Regions from separate parts of the Kushneria marisflavi genome, predicted to be linked through region 1. Evidence: predicted binding sites of a transcription regulator. Region 1 holds the regulator's gene; each other region holds the start of a gene.
What was found. The regulator LexA, encoded in region 1, represses DNA repair genes until DNA is damaged. The targets are predictions, from matches to a motif close to TACTGTNTANNTANACAGTA.

Region 1 (5,467 bases):
CAATGCCAGTTCAGCACCATGCTGATGAATGATGTCGCGCACCTTGAGAAGGATGCGCTGTCGGATTTCGTTATAGCCCTGCCAGTCGACCACATTGCTCAAGGCATAAATCATAAGATTCAGCGAATAGTCACCATACTGGCTGAAGGTCACCGTGATCATCTCATCGCTGTTGATCTCTTCGTCCTGATCGAGCATCTCGCGTATGTCGGTGGTAATCGACTCGATGGCCCCTGCATCCTGATAGCGAATACCGACGTTTTCCCACAGAAGACGGGCCTCCATGCGCGAAGGCGTCTCAATGGTAATCCGGCTGAATGCGGCGTTGGGAACGTAAATGGGCGGCCCGGCGAAGGTACGAATACGGGTCAGACGCCAGCCGATGTCTTCAACGACGCCTTCGATCTCGCGGTCGGGCGAACGTATCCAGTGCCCGACCTGAAAGGGCTTGTCCAGATGAACGACCATGCCGCCAAAGAAGTTGGCCATGACATCGCGGGCAGCAAAACCGATCAGAATCCCGCCAGCGCCGCCTACCGCCAGAAGACTCGATACCGACACTCCGAGCATCTGAAGGCCCATTAACAGCACCAGGATCAGGGTCAGCGCACCCGTAATCTTGGTGATTGCCGAAGCAGAGGTTTGATCTACCGGTTTTGCCCTGGAGTGGGCCGGTGGAAATACCAGTCGCTGTTCGAGACGCTGCATCAGACGCACCTCGACCCAGAATATGATGGCCAGCGTCGAGAGCCCGAAAAAGAGACTGGCATAAAAAGTGACACCGGAGATATCGAACCCCTGAGCCCCCAGGGTGAGTATGGCGCACAGCCCTCCGAGCCATAACCACAATCGCAGCGGCCCGCGAAGCGCATGCACCAGCGCGTCATCCCAACGTCTCGGGCTCTTGTTCAGACGCCGCTCAAGTCGACCCAACAAGAAGGCGCAGATCAGATCAAACAGCAGTACCAGCAGCACGACAAGAATGATCATCAGTACCCAGCCGGGCAGACCAAAATAGCCCGTGGACCACTCCCGTGTACTGTCGAGCAACTGCTGCCAGTAATGGGTGGCTTCCGACCCGCCGGACTGGGAACCGCCCGATGATGAGCCACCACTGCCTGATTGCTGCGCCATTGTATTCTCTCTTCAGGTAGGGAGATTCGCCAGCCGCTCCCTGGTACGGTGCCAGCGCGGCTGCTCCTTCAGCGTTGCAAGATCAACGACGCCACCGGCAAAGCGTAGTCGCTCCAGACGGCACTGTGTTAACGGTTTCTTCATGGATGAATGCAGCGTCTGACGGGCTTCTGCCGCCCCTTCCGGGTCATTACACAGAAGGACAAGATCACATCCGGCCTCCAGCGCCGCCATGACCCTTTCTCCTGGGCCACCGGCCATGGCAGCCCCTTCCATGGAAAGATCATCAGAAACGATCACACCCTCAAAACCGATGTCCTGGCGCAGATATTCCAGCCAGCGCCGCGAAAATCCGGCCGGGCGGTCATCGATTCGGGTAAAACGTATATGAGCCGGCATGATCCCGTTCAGTCGGTCAGACAGCGCTCGAAAGGGAATCAGGTCACGGGATTCGAGCGCCTCGAGCGTGCGTGTGTCTTCCGGCATGACAAGGTGTGAATCGAGCGTGACGCCGCCATGCCCCGGGAAGTGCTTGCCCACACTGGCCATCCCGGCATCGGCCAACCCCTCGATAAAGGCGCCCGCCAAAGCAGTCACATGCTGCGGATCATCAGAGAAGGCACGATTGCCGATGGCCGGGCAGCGGGCATCATCAAGGTCAAGCACTGGCGCAAAGGAGAAATCGACGCCGCAGGCGGCCATTTCCATCGCCAGCAGCCAGCCGGTGTCGCGCGCCAGCTCAAGCGCTTCAGCAGGTGCATCGAGGTAGTACTGTCCCAGACATGCCATGGGAGGCAGGCTGGTCACACCGTTGCGAAGACGCTGAACACGCCCTCCCTCCTGATCAATGCCGATCAGAATATTGGGACGAGCACGCCGGATGTCGTCACACAGCTTTCGCATCTGCTCGGGTGACTCGACGTTGCGCGCAAAAAGGATAATGCCGCCCACGCTGTGGTGAGCCAGCCAGCCTCGCTCGTCATCGCTCAGACATGTGCCTTGAACGTCGCACATGAGCGGCCCAACCGGGGCTGCAGACCGGGAATTCGTCATGAATGTGTTCCTGTTCTGGGATAGCAGGTCACCTGATCGGCGTGCTGAGCCGTCATGGCATTTGAGGCAACCTCCGTCACTGGGGCACGCAGCGCATTCAGGGCGACCGGTTTCAGACGCTGGGCCAGCTCCCGAATCGTGATGCGCTGGTGATAGTCATGCTCGGCGATATCGCGCAGCGTGTTGAGACCGGAAAGTGTAAAAATGACCGACCCCAGCATGAAATGCAGGCGCCAGAAGCGCTCATCGTCGGCCAGCTCGCGAGTGGCCCTCCTGAGAAGCTTCAAAAAGCGCGAAAAGATGTCGCCATAGCGGTTTCGAAGCTCGTCACGCAGATGGCGCTGCGCCTGTGAGTAGGCCAGTCCCAGAAGCTTCATGAAGGTTCTTAAATCATGGCCTTCAGAGGGCATCTCCAGCACGCTGGTAAACAGCGTATCGAGCAGCCCTTCAAGATCGCAGGCGCCTGTCTCGTCTGCCTCAAGCGCATCCAGACGCTGATGCAGATCCGCGCTGAAAGGATCGAGATAGCGGAAGAACACGGCCTGTATCAGCGCCTGTTTGGAGCCAAAGTGGTAATTGACAGCCGCCAGGTTGACCTCGGCTCGACCCGTAATCCGACGAAGCGACGTCTCGGAAAAGCCGTGCTCGGCAAACAGTACTTCGGCCGCATCAAGGATTCGGGTCACGGTATCGGATGGCACCATGGAAAATATCAGTTCTCTTTCATGAAAATAAAACTTACGGGCCAGTGCGTGATGGTATCACCAATGCACGCATTCACCTGCACTTGAGACCGTATCGAAGCGCTTGCATTGATCTGATGACTGGATACAATCACATACTGTATACATCAACAATGGCCATCGCCCATGACACGACCGTTGACCGCACGCCAACAGGCCGTATTCGATTTCATTGCCAGAACCATCAGTGAACTCGGCTACCCCCCCACGCGTGCCGAAATTGCCGGCGCATTGGGCTTTCGCTCGCCCAATGCTGCCGAAGAACATCTGCGTGCCCTGCGCAAGAAGGGCGTCATTGAGATGATTCCGGGTACCTCACGCGGCATCCGTATCACCGCTCATGAACAGGCCGCACAGGAGCAGGAAAGCATCAACGCCGGTCTACCGGTCATCGGGGAAGTCGCTGCCGGCAGCCCGATTCTTGCCGCCGAGCACATTTCACGTTACTGCCCGATGCCAGCCGATTTTTTTAATCCGGGCGCCGACTATCTGCTGCGTGTCCGCGGTCTTTCCATGCGCGACGCTGGTATTCTTGATGGTGATCTGCTGGCGGTGCATCGCACCCATGATGCCCGCGATGGACAGATTGTCGTGGCACGACTGGGAGATGATGTGACGGTCAAACGCTTCAAGCGTCAGGGCAGCATCGTCAGTCTGATTGCCGAAAATCCTGATTTCGAGCCCATCATGATCGACCTGACAAGTCAGAGCCTGGATATAGAGGGCGTAGGCGTTGGGGTCATTCGGGGTGGCGACGGCAACAGCCTTTAAGCCTGCCCCTTTAAAGCGTCAGGTGTGCCTGCGGGCACACCACACCTAACGTATCCTCGGCAACATGAGCCGTTCCCTGTCCAGCGAAATACCCACACGCTGATAGACGTCCATCATCAGGTGGCACTCCTCATCGCGCATTCCCATCGGCCGAGCATCGCCAAAAAGACGGGTTAGATCCCGCATTGCCGCCAGGCGCGCCGATGGCCGACGCTGACACTTCTCCAGATCGACAAGCGCAGTGGCTGCCACGCCCTCTTCACCAAGGCGCACCAGCACTTCCTTGGGATAGAGATGGCCATGTTTATAGCCACTTTGATGCAGCCTGATCAGATTGTCCGCCAGAGCATTAAAGATGGTACTGCGTTGCTCGAGAGAATGGCGGTCCGCAGAAAGCATCGCCTGTAGGCTTTCATAACCGAGGAGCGCCTGCGTCACCATGACCGCCTGCCACCCGCCATCTTCCTTGCGTGCTCTGAAAAAGACCGGTGGCGGCGCATTCACTCCAAGCTTTTGACATCGCTTGAGTCCCTGCCATTCACGCACGGTGGTGGGGCGACCCAGCGGATAACGAAGGCTATGAAAGAGATGGCCCTGCTGAATCTTGACGTAAAAGGCAGGCCCCTGCGGATGTGGCCTGACGAACCGCACGCCGCTAAGGCCGCCCTTGCGCTGATTGGGGGGCTCTACCCATTCTCCCGGTGCCTGCCACCAGAAGTCAAAATCACCCTTTGGGGTCTCTGACATAAGGAATTTATTCCATTTTTTCAGACACAATCGCCTGAAACGCCGATACCTGTCCGTGGACAGGTATCGGCCCGGTCAAGGAAAACGGATCAATGGATGGCGGCAGGCTCGGGAGCATCAATGGCGTCATCGTCATCTGCCAGTACAGAGCGGGAGATTAAATGGTCCAGCATCTCACGAGCGACATCAAAGCGATGGTGGCGCAGCAGCTCCAGCGTTTGCGATGAAAAGCGGATGCTGGCCAGGGGTTCGTTTTTATCATCACTATCAGCGGCTCGCAGCACAAACTGGCCGTCTTCAAGCTCGACAATTTCAAATACGGCCGCTTCAGTCATGCGCCACCTCACTGATCCGATCAGCGAACAACATTAACGCAATATTAAGGACACCTGCGTACGATGTCACGTTTATCAAGGACAAGTCATTACCACTCATAACTGGTTTCACGAAGCCGGGGAAGCAGAGCTCGAAAATCATCAAGGCACTTTGCCAGTTCCCGGGAAAGGGGTGCGCTCTGGCTGGACGCGATCATATTGTCATGACGACGAAGCTGAGCCGCTCCACCTTCGTCATGAAGACGATCCAGCAGTATCAGCAGCCTGGCCAGCCAGCTTTCGGGCTGCGCCATGAGTTCTCGCAACAGCTCGATCTCGGCCACGCGTGCCGGCGGTTCATTCAATACGGTACGCCAGTGCATCGACGGCCAGCGGCAGGTATGGGCAATTTCCCTGATCACGCTTTCAAGGGCCATTTCGAGCATTGAGAGCGCCCCTTCCTCGAGCGCTCGACGTCTGGCATCAGCGTGTTCATCATCACCTGCTGGCTGCTCCAGCAGCAGCATGGCCTGATAAAGCAGCTGATTGGTTCGTCCCTGATGGCTCATGAAGCCTGCTTCCCTGCCTTGCTGCTCTTTTTGGCACCAGTTCCCTTACGATTATCCTCGACCTGCCAGCGACCGCCATCCCACAGCGCCTTCCAACCGGTCGCCTTGCCATCCTCTTCGCTCAACACATACTGAC
Region 2 (5,467 bases), 1.5 Mb from region 1:
TGTCGTCTGCATCCTTCAGCCGATAGACATAGTTCCAGAGTGAATCGTCAAAGGCATTGTAGAGCAGAGGACTTCCCATGATCTGCACTACCTGCTGACGGCTCATGCCGGGCTGTAGTTGCGATACCATGCCGGGAGTGATCAGATTGCCCTGAGGCAGGTCGCGCTTATAGACGCAAGCTGCTAAAAGACTGATCAGTAAAGAAAAAACTATAAGCTTGAGCGTATTTTGCATTTGCCTGGGACTTTCCCTATCGTTTGCCTTGATCGATCATACCCGATACATCCAGAGACTGCGAAGAGCTACCATGGCCGATAGAAATCAGGAGTTACGCAAGGCGGGTCTCAAGGTGACCCTGCCCCGCGTAAAAATCCTTCAGATCCTCGAGGCGACTCGGGAAGAGGATCTGCACATGAGCGCTGAAGACGTCTATAAGGCGCTGCTGGATTCCGGTGAAGACGTCGGTCTTGCTACCGTTTATCGCGTCCTGACGCAATTTGAATCCGCAGGTCTGGTAGTACGTCACAACTTTGACGGCGGCCATGCCGTATTCGAGATGTCTCAGGAAGAGCATCATGACCATATGCTGTGTCTCGAAACGGGTGAAGTCGTCGAATTTTTCGATCGCGATATTGAGCGCCGTCAGCGTGAACTTGCCGAAGAGCGCGGCTACGAGCTGGTCGATCACGCTCTGGTGCTTTATGTCCGTCCCAAGGGCTCCAGCGCGACGCGTCAGGATGGCGGTGGCAATCGCCGCTGATCAAAACGACGAACACTTGGGTGATCACAAAAACGCCGCGAATGTTCGCGGCGTTTTGATGTCAGCAAATTAAAGGCCTTGCCGGTTAGTGGGCAGATCGTTGACTGACGTCCAGCATTTCGCGGGCATGCGCCAGCGTGCGTTCTGAAAGGTGTACGCCCCCCAGCATTCGCGCCAGCTCCCTGACCCGTCCGCCCTCATCGAGCAGCGCCATGGTGGTATGCGTGGTGCGCTCATCCGCCTGTTTTTCGATATGCAGATGCTGATGACCCTGTGCAGCCACCTGGGGCAGGTGCGTGACACAGAGAATTTGCCCATGACCGCCCAGCTGGCGCAGCAGTTGACCGACGATTTCTGCGGTAGCGCCTGAAATACCCACATCCACTTCGTCAAACACCAGCGTCGGGATAGTGCTGTGCTGAGCCGCCACAACCTGGATGGCAAGGCTCACTCGCGAAAGCTCACCGCCCGAGGCGACCCGGGTCAGGGCACGTGCCGGCTGCCCGGGGTTGGCGCTGATCAGGAAACTGACCCGATCCATGCCGTCGGGCTGAGCGGTATCCCTGCGTGCGACGTCCACGGTGAAGTCCGCCTTTTCCATGCCCAGAAAGGCCAGCTGCGATTTTACTTCTGCACTCATGCGGCGAGCTGCTTCGGTGCGCTGCTCGGAAATCTGACGGGCCAGTTCGCGCCAGGCATTGCGCGCCGCTTCAGTAGCTTCTACCAGGGTATCCATGTCTTCCCCGCCATCCTGAAGCCCGGAGAGTTCTGCCTGCAGGCGCTGATGCAGTGCCGGTACTTCCTCGGGCATGACGTGATGCTTACGGGCAATGCGATGAATCTCGGCCAGGCGCGACTCGACCGTCATCAGACGATCCGGATCAAGCTCGGTAGCATTGACGTAGCGATGCAGTTCATACCCTGCCTCCTGTAACTGGATACAGGCATCACCAAGCATCCCCAGAATGTTGGCCAAGGCGCCATTGTCGCTGCCGGGCAGCTGCTCCAGACGCTGTCGGGCCTGCGCCAGTCGGGACAGGGCGCCACTTTCATCATCGTCGCAGCAGTCGGCGGCAAACTGTGCCTGAGTGATGAGCTCCTCAGCATTGGCCAGGCGGGTCTGCTCTTCTTCCAACACTGAAAGCTCTTCTTCGCCCAGGGACAATGCATCGAGTTCTTCAACCTGATAGCGCAGCAGCTGACAGCGTGCCTGCTGTTCGTCACCACTTTCCCGGGCGGCTTTCAAGCGTCGACTGGCCTGTTGCCACTGGCGATAGATCTGTGTGAGCTGCTCAACATGCTCGCTGTGGCCGGCAAAGTCATCCAGCAGACGCAGATGTGTCTCTTCGCGCATCAGGGTCTGATGAGCATGCTGGCCATGGATATCGATCAGGTGCTCGCTAAGGGCCTTGAGGTCGGCAAGCGTGGCCGGTACACCGTTGATCCAAGCCTTCGAACGCCCATTGGCAGTGACTGAGCGGCGCAACAGGCATTCCGACTCGTCCAGGTCCCTTTCGGCCAGCCAGGTACGCGCTTCCGGCAGTCCTTCGATATCAAAACGCGCGGCCAGATCGGCACGGGGTGCACCGTGGCGCACGCTGCCGGCATCGGCTCTTTCACCCAGGCAAAGCGACAGGGCATCCAGAAGAATGGACTTGCCGGCACCGGTTTCACCGGTGATGGCCGTCATGCCATCCCGAAAATCCAGTTCCAGATGCTCGACGATGGCGTAATTACTGATGGATAGCTGAGACAGCATGGCCACTCCCGTGTGCGTTGTCGCAGATGACTGGGCTTAGTGGATAGAAACTGACTTTATATACAGTGAGTGTGTTTTTATACAGCGGCTATAAACAGGCTTCAATACCCTGAATTGGTAATTTCATCGTCATTACGCCTTGAGATCGTCCTCGGTATGCCCCATCTGGATAAACAGTTTTCAGCATCAATGTCGCTCTACGGGATGACGCACTGACAGCCGGTACACGCGCAGGATGAGCGCCATGATCCAACAGTAGACACAGCGAGTCAGGAGTGGGGTATGACCAACAAGCCGCATGATCCAAGGGATGAAGAACTCGAGCGTGCCGAGCGTGAAGCCGAACCGCAGCCGCTTGAGCCCGACAATACGGATACCCTTGAGGATATCGAAGGCGAGCTGGCGTCAGATGACGATGCCGTCCTGAGCCAGAGTGAACAGGAAGCAGACGTTCTGGCCGGCCGGGTAGCCGAGCTCGAGCAGGAACTGGCGCAGGCAAAGGACCAGCAAATTCGGGCTGCGGCTGAAGCCCAGAATGTGCGCCGTCGTGCCGAGCAGGATGCCGAAAAGGCGAAGAAGTTTGCGCTCGAGAAGTTCGTCAAGGAACTGCTGCCGGTCGTGGATAGCCTTGAAAAGGGCCTTGAAAGCATGAGCGAAGATGTCAGTGAAACGCATCGCGAAGGCGTGTCGATGACGCTCAGGATGCAGCTCGATGTGCTGGGCAAGTTTGGCGTCGAGCAGCTCGATCCGCACGGTGAGCCCTTTGACCCCCAATACCATGAAGCCATGACGCAGGTGGCCAATCCGGACATGGACCCCAATACGGTCATGGACGTCATGCAAAAGGGGTACACGCTCAACGGTCGTCTGGTACGCCCGGCCATGGTGGTGGTGAGCAAGCAGGCCTGACGGCCCTTTTTCGGATGATTTGTCGGTAACGTTACGTGTGGGGTCTTGAAAAGCAGCGTAATGCCCACACATAGGCAGACATCCACGCAGCGTTGGCTGCGCATCGAAAGCAATTTTGGTTCAGAAGATTTTTCGAGGTGACACTATGGGACGCATTATTGGTATCGACCTTGGCACAACCAACTCCTGTGTGGCTGTGCTCGATGGCGACAAGACCCGCGTAATTGAAAACGCTGAAGGCGCGCGTACTACGCCTTCCATCATCGGCTATACCGATGACGGCGAAACTCTGGTCGGCCAGGCCGCCAAGCGTCAGGCCGTGACGAACCCGAACAACACCCTGTATGCGGTCAAGCGTTTGATCGGTCGCAAGTTCAAGGATGATGTTGTTCAAAAGGACATCAAGATGGTGCCTTACAGCATCATTGAAGCTGACAACGGCGATGCTTGGGTTCAGGTCAATGACAAGAAGATGGCGCCGCCGCAGGTTAGCGCTGAAGTTCTGAAAAAGATGAAGAAAACGGCCGAGGACTACCTCGGTGAAGAAGTCACTGAAGCGGTCATCACCGTACCGGCCTACTTCAATGACTCTCAGCGTCAGGCCACCAAGGATGCCGGTCGTATTGCCGGTCTTGAGGTCAAGCGCATCATCAACGAGCCGACCGCTGCCGCTCTGGCCTATGGCATGGACAGCAAGGGTAGCGACCGTACCATCGCGGTCTACGACCTGGGCGGCGGTACCTTCGATATCTCCATCATCGAAGTCGCTGACGTTGATGGCGAAAAGCAGTTTGAAGTGCTTGCCACCAACGGGGATACCTTCCTGGGCGGTGAAGACTTTGACCTCAAGCTGATCGACTATCTCGTTCAGCAGTTCAAGACCGATTCCGGCATTGACCTGTCTGGCGATTCTCTCGCCATGCAGCGTCTGAAGGAAGCGGCCGAGAAAGCCAAGATCGAGCTTTCCTCTGCTCAGCAGACCGAAGTCAACCTGCCTTACATCACGGCAGACCAGACCGGTCCCAAGCACCTGGCGGTCAAGGTTACTCGCGCCAAGCTCGAATCGCTGGTCGAGGATCTGGTACAGCGTTCGCTCGGTCCGTGCAAGACGGCCATGCAGGACGCCGGCCTTTCCAACAGCGAGATTCAGGACGTGATTCTGGTTGGCGGTCAGACGCGCATGCCGATGGTGCAGCAGAAGGTTGCCGAGTTCTTTGGCAAGGAAGCACGCAAGGACGTCAACCCGGACGAAGCCGTTGCCATGGGTGCTGCGCTTCAGGGCGGCGTTCTGGGCGGTGACGTCAAGGACGTACTGCTGCTCGACGTCACGCCGCTGACGCTGGGTATCGAAACGATGGGGGGTGTCATGACGCCGCTGATCGAAAAGAACACCACGATCCCGACCAAGAAGACACAGACCTTCTCCACGGCTGAGGACAATCAGACGGCAGTGACCATCCATGCCCTGCAGGGTGAGCGCAAGCAGGCGGCACAGAACAAGTCACTGGGTCGTTTTGACCTGGCCGACATTCCGCCGGCACCGCGTGGCGTACCGCAGATTGAAGTCGCCTTTGATCTTGATGCCAACGGTATCCTGAACATCACGGCGAAGGACAAGGCGACCGGCAAGGAACAGTCGATCGTGATCAAGTCCTCCGGCGGTCTCTCCGACGACGAGATCGATCAGATGGTCAAGGACGCCGAGGCGCACGAGGCCGAAGACAAGAAGTTCGAGGAGCTCGTTCAGCTGCGCAACCAGGCCGATGGCATGATCCATGCCTCGCGCAAGACGCTTGAAGAGTCTGGTGACAAGGCTACTGACGAAGATCGTCAGAACATCGAAACGGCCATCAGCGAACTGGAAGAAGCGCTCAAGAGCGACGATCCGGAGCAGATCCAGCCGAAACTGGATGCCCTGACAGAAGCTTCCGGTAACCTGGCGCAGAAGATGTATGCCGAGCAGGGCGAACAGGCCCAGGGTGAACAGCCGGAAGGCGCCAAGAAGAGCAGCGATGATGTGGTCGATGCGGACTACGAA
Region 3 (5,467 bases), 1.4 Mb from region 1:
GATAACGTACGCCGCAGCAGAGGCCGAACCAGAACACGATGAAGTGGTTGTAAAGGTTCAGGACCCTAAAGCGTCCGTTGAGCGGCAGAAAAAAGGCCAGCGGCACGAGAGTGACGGCACTGACAATAATGGCCATTAGATAGCCGGTATAAAACAATAGACTGCGTAGCGCCTTCACGGCCCCTTCTCCTCGTCAAAGCGTGCCTGACACCACTGCTCAAGCATGGCATCCAGCGCCAGCCGCCAGGGCTTTTGATGAACGCCAAAGGTCTCAAGCATCTGACGACAGTTGAGGACGCGTCTTAGCGGCTGATCATGATGGTGGTGCAGCGGCGTGATCTCGCCAAGGGTCAGATCAATGTTTCTTCTGGCGAGCTGAATCTCCAGCTGATGGCGCACAACGCCATGAAAGGTATAAAGACTGACCGGTTCCACGCCGGCGAGATGATAGGCCCCCCAGGCGTTGGCACCCGAAAACTGCTGCGACAGCATACCGATCACGGCACGGGCCACGGCCTGAGCGGGCGTTGGACAGACAATTTCATCTTCTGCAGCACGCTGGCACTTGCCGTCCACCAGCTCATCCAGCATGCGCGCCAGCCAGGCATTGCGACCTTCCAGCGCCATCAGCGGCCCGGTCCGTACGATAAAGTGCTCGGCCAGCCCTGAACGAATCCGGTTGCCCGTCTCCAGCAGACGCTGCAGCCCCTCATCCCGGGGCGAGGGCAGTACGCTTTCTTCGATGGGCATGTCCGACCCGGCATCAAAGATCTGATCGCTGACGAACCAGACCAGCGGCACGCCATGTTCGCGACAGGCCGTCATGACAGCTTCTACCTGTTCGACATGCTCGATTATCTCGGCGTAGTCGACACCGGCCGGACACAATAATGGTGGAAAAATGACAGCGTCCGGCGCCCATGCCTTCAACTGCGGCAGCGGGCATTGACGGGAACGCTCGATGATCAGCTCGACATCGCTTCGCGAGTCGCTTTCATTGATGAGCGCCCGACCAAGGCAGTGATCGGCATCAAGCAGTAATAGTTTCATTGAGTTTGCGGCCCGACAGAAAATGACGTCACTCTTGGCGGGCAGTGACGCGGCAGGCCCGACACTTTACAAAAAAAACCCATGGGTTGCACTGTCCGGAGGCTGCGTCATGCCAAAGGCCATACGGCGGCAAGCCCTTGATCATCGTCTATGATCAGTCAAGGACTCACGAGACGTTCACCAGACAAGAAGCCTGCCTGAATGACAAAAGAAGCCACCATCGTAACGCGCCATCGCAGCGGCAAGGGGTTTACATATCGCGACGCTGCGGGGAAAACTCTGAAGGACCAGCAATGGCGGGAATGGATCAAGGGCCTTGCCGTTCCGCCAGCATGGCGCGACGTGACCATCACGCTCGATCCCGAGGCGCGCATTCATGCCACGGGAAGAGACAGTGCCGGGCGCAAGCAGTATGTCTACAACAGCCAGTGGCGTGAGCAGCGGGAGAAGATGAAATTCGATCGCATCGTCGATTTTGCCCAGCGGCTATCGACCATGCGACGCATTACCGGTCAGCACATGGCCCGCGATGGCATGCCACGAGAGAAGGTACTGGCCTGCATGGTCAGACTGCTGGATACGGCCTATTTTCGCCCCGGTAACGACAGCTATAGCGAGCAGAACGATTCCTATGGGCTGACCACCATGCGCTCACGCCATCTGACCATCAACGGCGACGAGCTGATTTTCGACTACCAGGGCAAAAGTGGCCAGCAGCAGCACAAGGTGGTTGAAGATGAAAAACTGGCGCAGATTGTTGGGGAGCTTGACGACATCCCGGGCTATGAAATCTTCAAGTACTTTGATGATGATGGACGCAAGGTACGTGTCGATAGCCAGGACCTTAACGACTATATCCATGAGGTCATGGGGGAGCGCTTTAGTGCCAAGGACTTTCGGACCTGGGCCGGCACCTCCATTGCAGCGCTCGCCCTCGATGAACTGGGCATCGGCGATGATGACGATGCCAGCCAGTCGTATATTCGTGAAGCGGTAGAGCGCGTCGCTGCTCGACTGGGTAATACGCCCAGCATTGCACGAGCAAGCTATATCGACCCGCGCGTCATCGAAAACTATCTTGACGGTCGCTTGCTAAGACATTTTCTGGAGCAGATCGAGGATGCCCTTGATCAGGATGATCTGACAGGCCCTGAAGAGCGGGCCATCCTGAAGCTTCTTCAGGCCCGTCTGAAAAGAAAACGCTGACCTCATGAAAAGACCCGCCGAGGGCGGGTCTTAGCAACGCTTGGCAACAGCTGATAACTAGAACGGAATTTCGTCGTCGAAATCATCGAAGCTGCCAGGGTTGGGGGCGCCACTACCCTGACCCTGCTGGTTGCCCGGGCCACCACCCTGCTGGTTACCCTGACTGCCCTGCTGAGGACCTTGACCATAGTTGTTCTGGCCCTGCCCGTAGCCACCCTGATTCTGACCACCCGCGGGGCTGTTCTGGCGGGCGCCGCCGCCCTGCTGGTCGTAACCGCCCTGCTGGCCATAGCCACCGCCACCCTGACCACCGAAGTCACCGCCCTGAGCACCGCTGCGGCTATCCAGCATCTGCATGTCGTTGGCCACGATCTCGGTTGAATAACGATCCTGACCATCCTGGCCCTGCCACTTGCGGGTCTGAAGACGCCCTTCGATGTAAAGCCGCGACCCCTTTTTGACATACTGCTGCGCAATTTCGGCCAGCTTGTTGAACATCACAACGCTGTGCCACTCGGTGCGCTCCTGACGCTGACCGCTCTGGCGATCGGTCCAGGTATCGGTGGTTGCCAGACGCAGATTGCAGACAGGACTGCCGGAGGGCAGAAAACGTACTTCCGGGTCCTGACCCAGATTACCGATCAGTATGACCTTGTTCACCCCACGGGCCATGTTTCTCTCCAGTGCCGGCTGGCATGTTTAAACGAATGAACTGACAAGGCCATTGCCTTGACATGATCGTCTATAATAACTGTATGGATATTCACTGCAATGCAGGCCTTGCCACGCATATCCCCGAACGGACAAAAGCGCCACTTTGCGCGGCGACTTTTCATGTGCCCTGACAGGCACCTGCCCTTTGTGGCGTGCAGCCCCTATTTTACCGGGCTGGGCACCACATGGAAAACGCTGTGCACTGCATTTTGCGCCTCGCTTTCAACTCCTTCTATAGTGTCTTTCCGACGCCGGCGATGAGGTAGGTATGGATCGTATTTCGGTGAGTGGGGCCCGCACCCACAACCTGAAGAACATTGATGTCGAGCTGCCCCGTGACAAACTGATTGTCATTACCGGGCTCTCCGGATCAGGCAAGTCTTCTCTGGCCTTTGACACCCTGTATGCAGAAGGGCAGCGTCGCTATGTCGAATCGCTGTCGACCTATGCACGCCAGTTCCTCTCGATGATGGAAAAGCCCGATGTTGACCACATCGAGGGGCTGTCACCGGCCATTTCCATCGAACAGAAATCCACATCGCACAATCCGCGCTCGACCGTTGGTACCATCACCGAAATATACGACTACCTGCGCCTGCTCTATGCCCGGGCAGGGACGCCGCGCTGCCCCGATCATGAACTCGATCTCGAGGCGCAGACCGTCTCACAGATGGTCGATCAGACGCTGGCGCTGGAAGAAGGCACCCGTGTCATGCTGCTGGCCCCCATTATCAAGGGCCGCAAGGGCGAGCATCAGCAGGCGTTAACCGAACTGCGTACCCAGGGTTTCGTGCGTGTCCAGATCGATGGTCAGACGTATGAATTCGATGAGCTGCCGACGCTGGACAAGAACAAGAAGCACGACATCAGTGTCGTGGTGGACCGCCTGAAGATCCGCGAGGACATCGAACAACGTCTGGCAGAGTCCTTCGAAACCGCGCTGGGGCTTGCCGATGGTGCCGCTGTGCTGCATTTCATGGACGACGACCGCGAAGACATGATTTTTTCATCGCGCTTTGCCTGTCCCATCTGTGGCTACTCGATCGCCGAACTCGAGCCGCGCATGTTCTCTTTCAACAATCCTGCTGGCGCCTGCCCGAGCTGCGACGGGCTGGGGGTGCATCGGTTCTTCGATCCCGACAAGCTTATCCGTCAGGACGAACTCTCCCTGTCTGAAGGCGTCATCAAGGGATGGGACAGACGCAGCATCTACTATTTCAACCAGCTGGAAGCCGTGGCGGCGCACTACAGGTTCGAGCTGGAAACGCCCTGGAAGCAGTTGCCGCAGCGCGTTCGCGATGTCGTTCTGCATGGAAGCGGTCGCGAATCCATTTCGTTTTCCTACGTCAATGACCGTGGCAAGAAGGTCTCACGCGAGCATGCCTTTGAAGGCGTGCTGCCCAATATGGAACGCCGATATCGGGAAACCGATTCAAGCATGGTCCGTGATGATCTATCGCGCCATCTGGCCGTACGCCCCTGCCCGACCTGTCATGGCAGCCGCTTACGCCGCGAAGCGCGTCATGTTTTTGTCGATGACCACTCACTACCGTCGGTCGTGACCAAACCGATCGGAGAGGCTCGAACCTTTTTTGGCACCATGGACCTTCCCGGTCGCCGCGGAGAAATTGCCTCACGAATTCTGTACGAGATCACCAGCCGTCTCGAATTTCTGGTCAACGTCGGTCTCGACTATCTGACGCTGGAGCGCAGCGCCGATACCCTGTCGGGCGGTGAGGCTCAGCGCATTCGACTGGCCAGTCAGATCGGAGCCGGACTGGTAGGGGTCATGTACATTCTTGACGAACCCTCCATTGGCCTTCACCAGCGGGATAACGATCGTCTCCTGCAGACCCTGACCCGTCTTCGCGACCTGGGCAATACGGTCATCGTGGTTGAACACGATGAAGATGCCATCCGCTCTGCCGACCATGTACTCGATATTGGCCCTGGCGCCGGGGTCCACGGCGGCCAGATTATCGCTCAGGGCACGCCGGATGAAATCGAGGCCAGTCAGCACTCGCTGACCGGCCAGTATCTGTCAGGCACTCGGCGCATCGAAATCCCCTCGCCGCGCACGCCGATCAATCCGGAGAAGATGCTGCACCTGACCGGAGCCTGCGGCAATAATCTGGACGATGTGGATCTGGCACTGCCGCTGGGGCTTTTTGTCTGCGTAACGGGTGTGTCGGGCTCCGGCAAGTCCACCCTGATCAATGCCACCCTGATGCCAGTGGCTGCCCGGGAGCTCAACAAGGCCACAACACTGACGCCCTCTGCGCACAAGGCCATCGAGGGTCTTGATCAGCTCGACAAGGTCATCGATATCGATCAGAGCCCCATTGGACGAACACCTCGCTCCAATCCTGCTACCTATACCGGGATCTTTACGCCCATCCGCGAATTGTTTGCCGGCACGCCCGAGGCCCGCTCGCGCGGGTACAAGCCGGGGCGTTTCTCGTTCAACGTCAAGGGCGGGCGCTGTGAAGCGTGCCAG

Region 2: recN (DNA repair protein RecN) is a predicted target of LexA. The motif match lies at 2,569-2,588, and genes of this name have one in related genera.
Region 3: uvrA (excinuclease ABC subunit UvrA) is a predicted target of LexA. The motif match lies at 3,006-3,025, and genes of this name have one in related genera.

The regions. Positions count from the first base shown of each region.
Region 1 covers NZ_CP021358.1:239,178-244,644, forward strand. Annotated here, with positions in the region: gene B9H00_RS01165 (mechanosensitive ion channel family protein) at 1-1,134, opposite strand, end outside; gene nagZ (beta-N-acetylhexosaminidase) at 1,147-2,187, opposite strand; gene B9H00_RS01175 (TetR/AcrR family transcriptional regulator) at 2,184-2,891, opposite strand; gene lexA (transcriptional repressor LexA) at 3,057-3,701, shown strand; gene B9H00_RS01185 (lipopolysaccharide kinase InaA family protein) at 3,747-4,448, opposite strand; gene B9H00_RS01190 (hypothetical protein) at 4,538-4,783, opposite strand; gene B9H00_RS01195 (DUF6586 family protein) at 4,873-5,331, opposite strand; gene topA (type I DNA topoisomerase) at 5,328-5,467, opposite strand, start outside.
Region 2 covers NZ_CP021358.1:2,441,839-2,447,305, forward strand. Annotated here, with positions in the region: gene B9H00_RS11095 (outer membrane protein assembly factor BamE) at 1-235, opposite strand, end outside; gene fur (ferric iron uptake transcriptional regulator) at 309-761, shown strand; gene recN (DNA repair protein RecN) at 847-2,520, opposite strand; gene grpE (nucleotide exchange factor GrpE) at 2,803-3,429, shown strand; gene dnaK (molecular chaperone DnaK) at 3,575-5,467, shown strand, end outside.
Region 3 covers NZ_CP021358.1:2,548,116-2,553,582, reverse strand. Annotated here, with positions in the region: gene B9H00_RS11685 (lysophospholipid acyltransferase family protein) at 1-178, opposite strand, end outside; gene B9H00_RS11680 (sugar nucleotide-binding protein) at 175-1,050, opposite strand; gene B9H00_RS11675 (DNA topoisomerase IB) at 1,252-2,256, shown strand; gene ssb (single-stranded DNA-binding protein) at 2,314-2,928, opposite strand; gene uvrA (excinuclease ABC subunit UvrA) at 3,239-5,467, shown strand, end outside.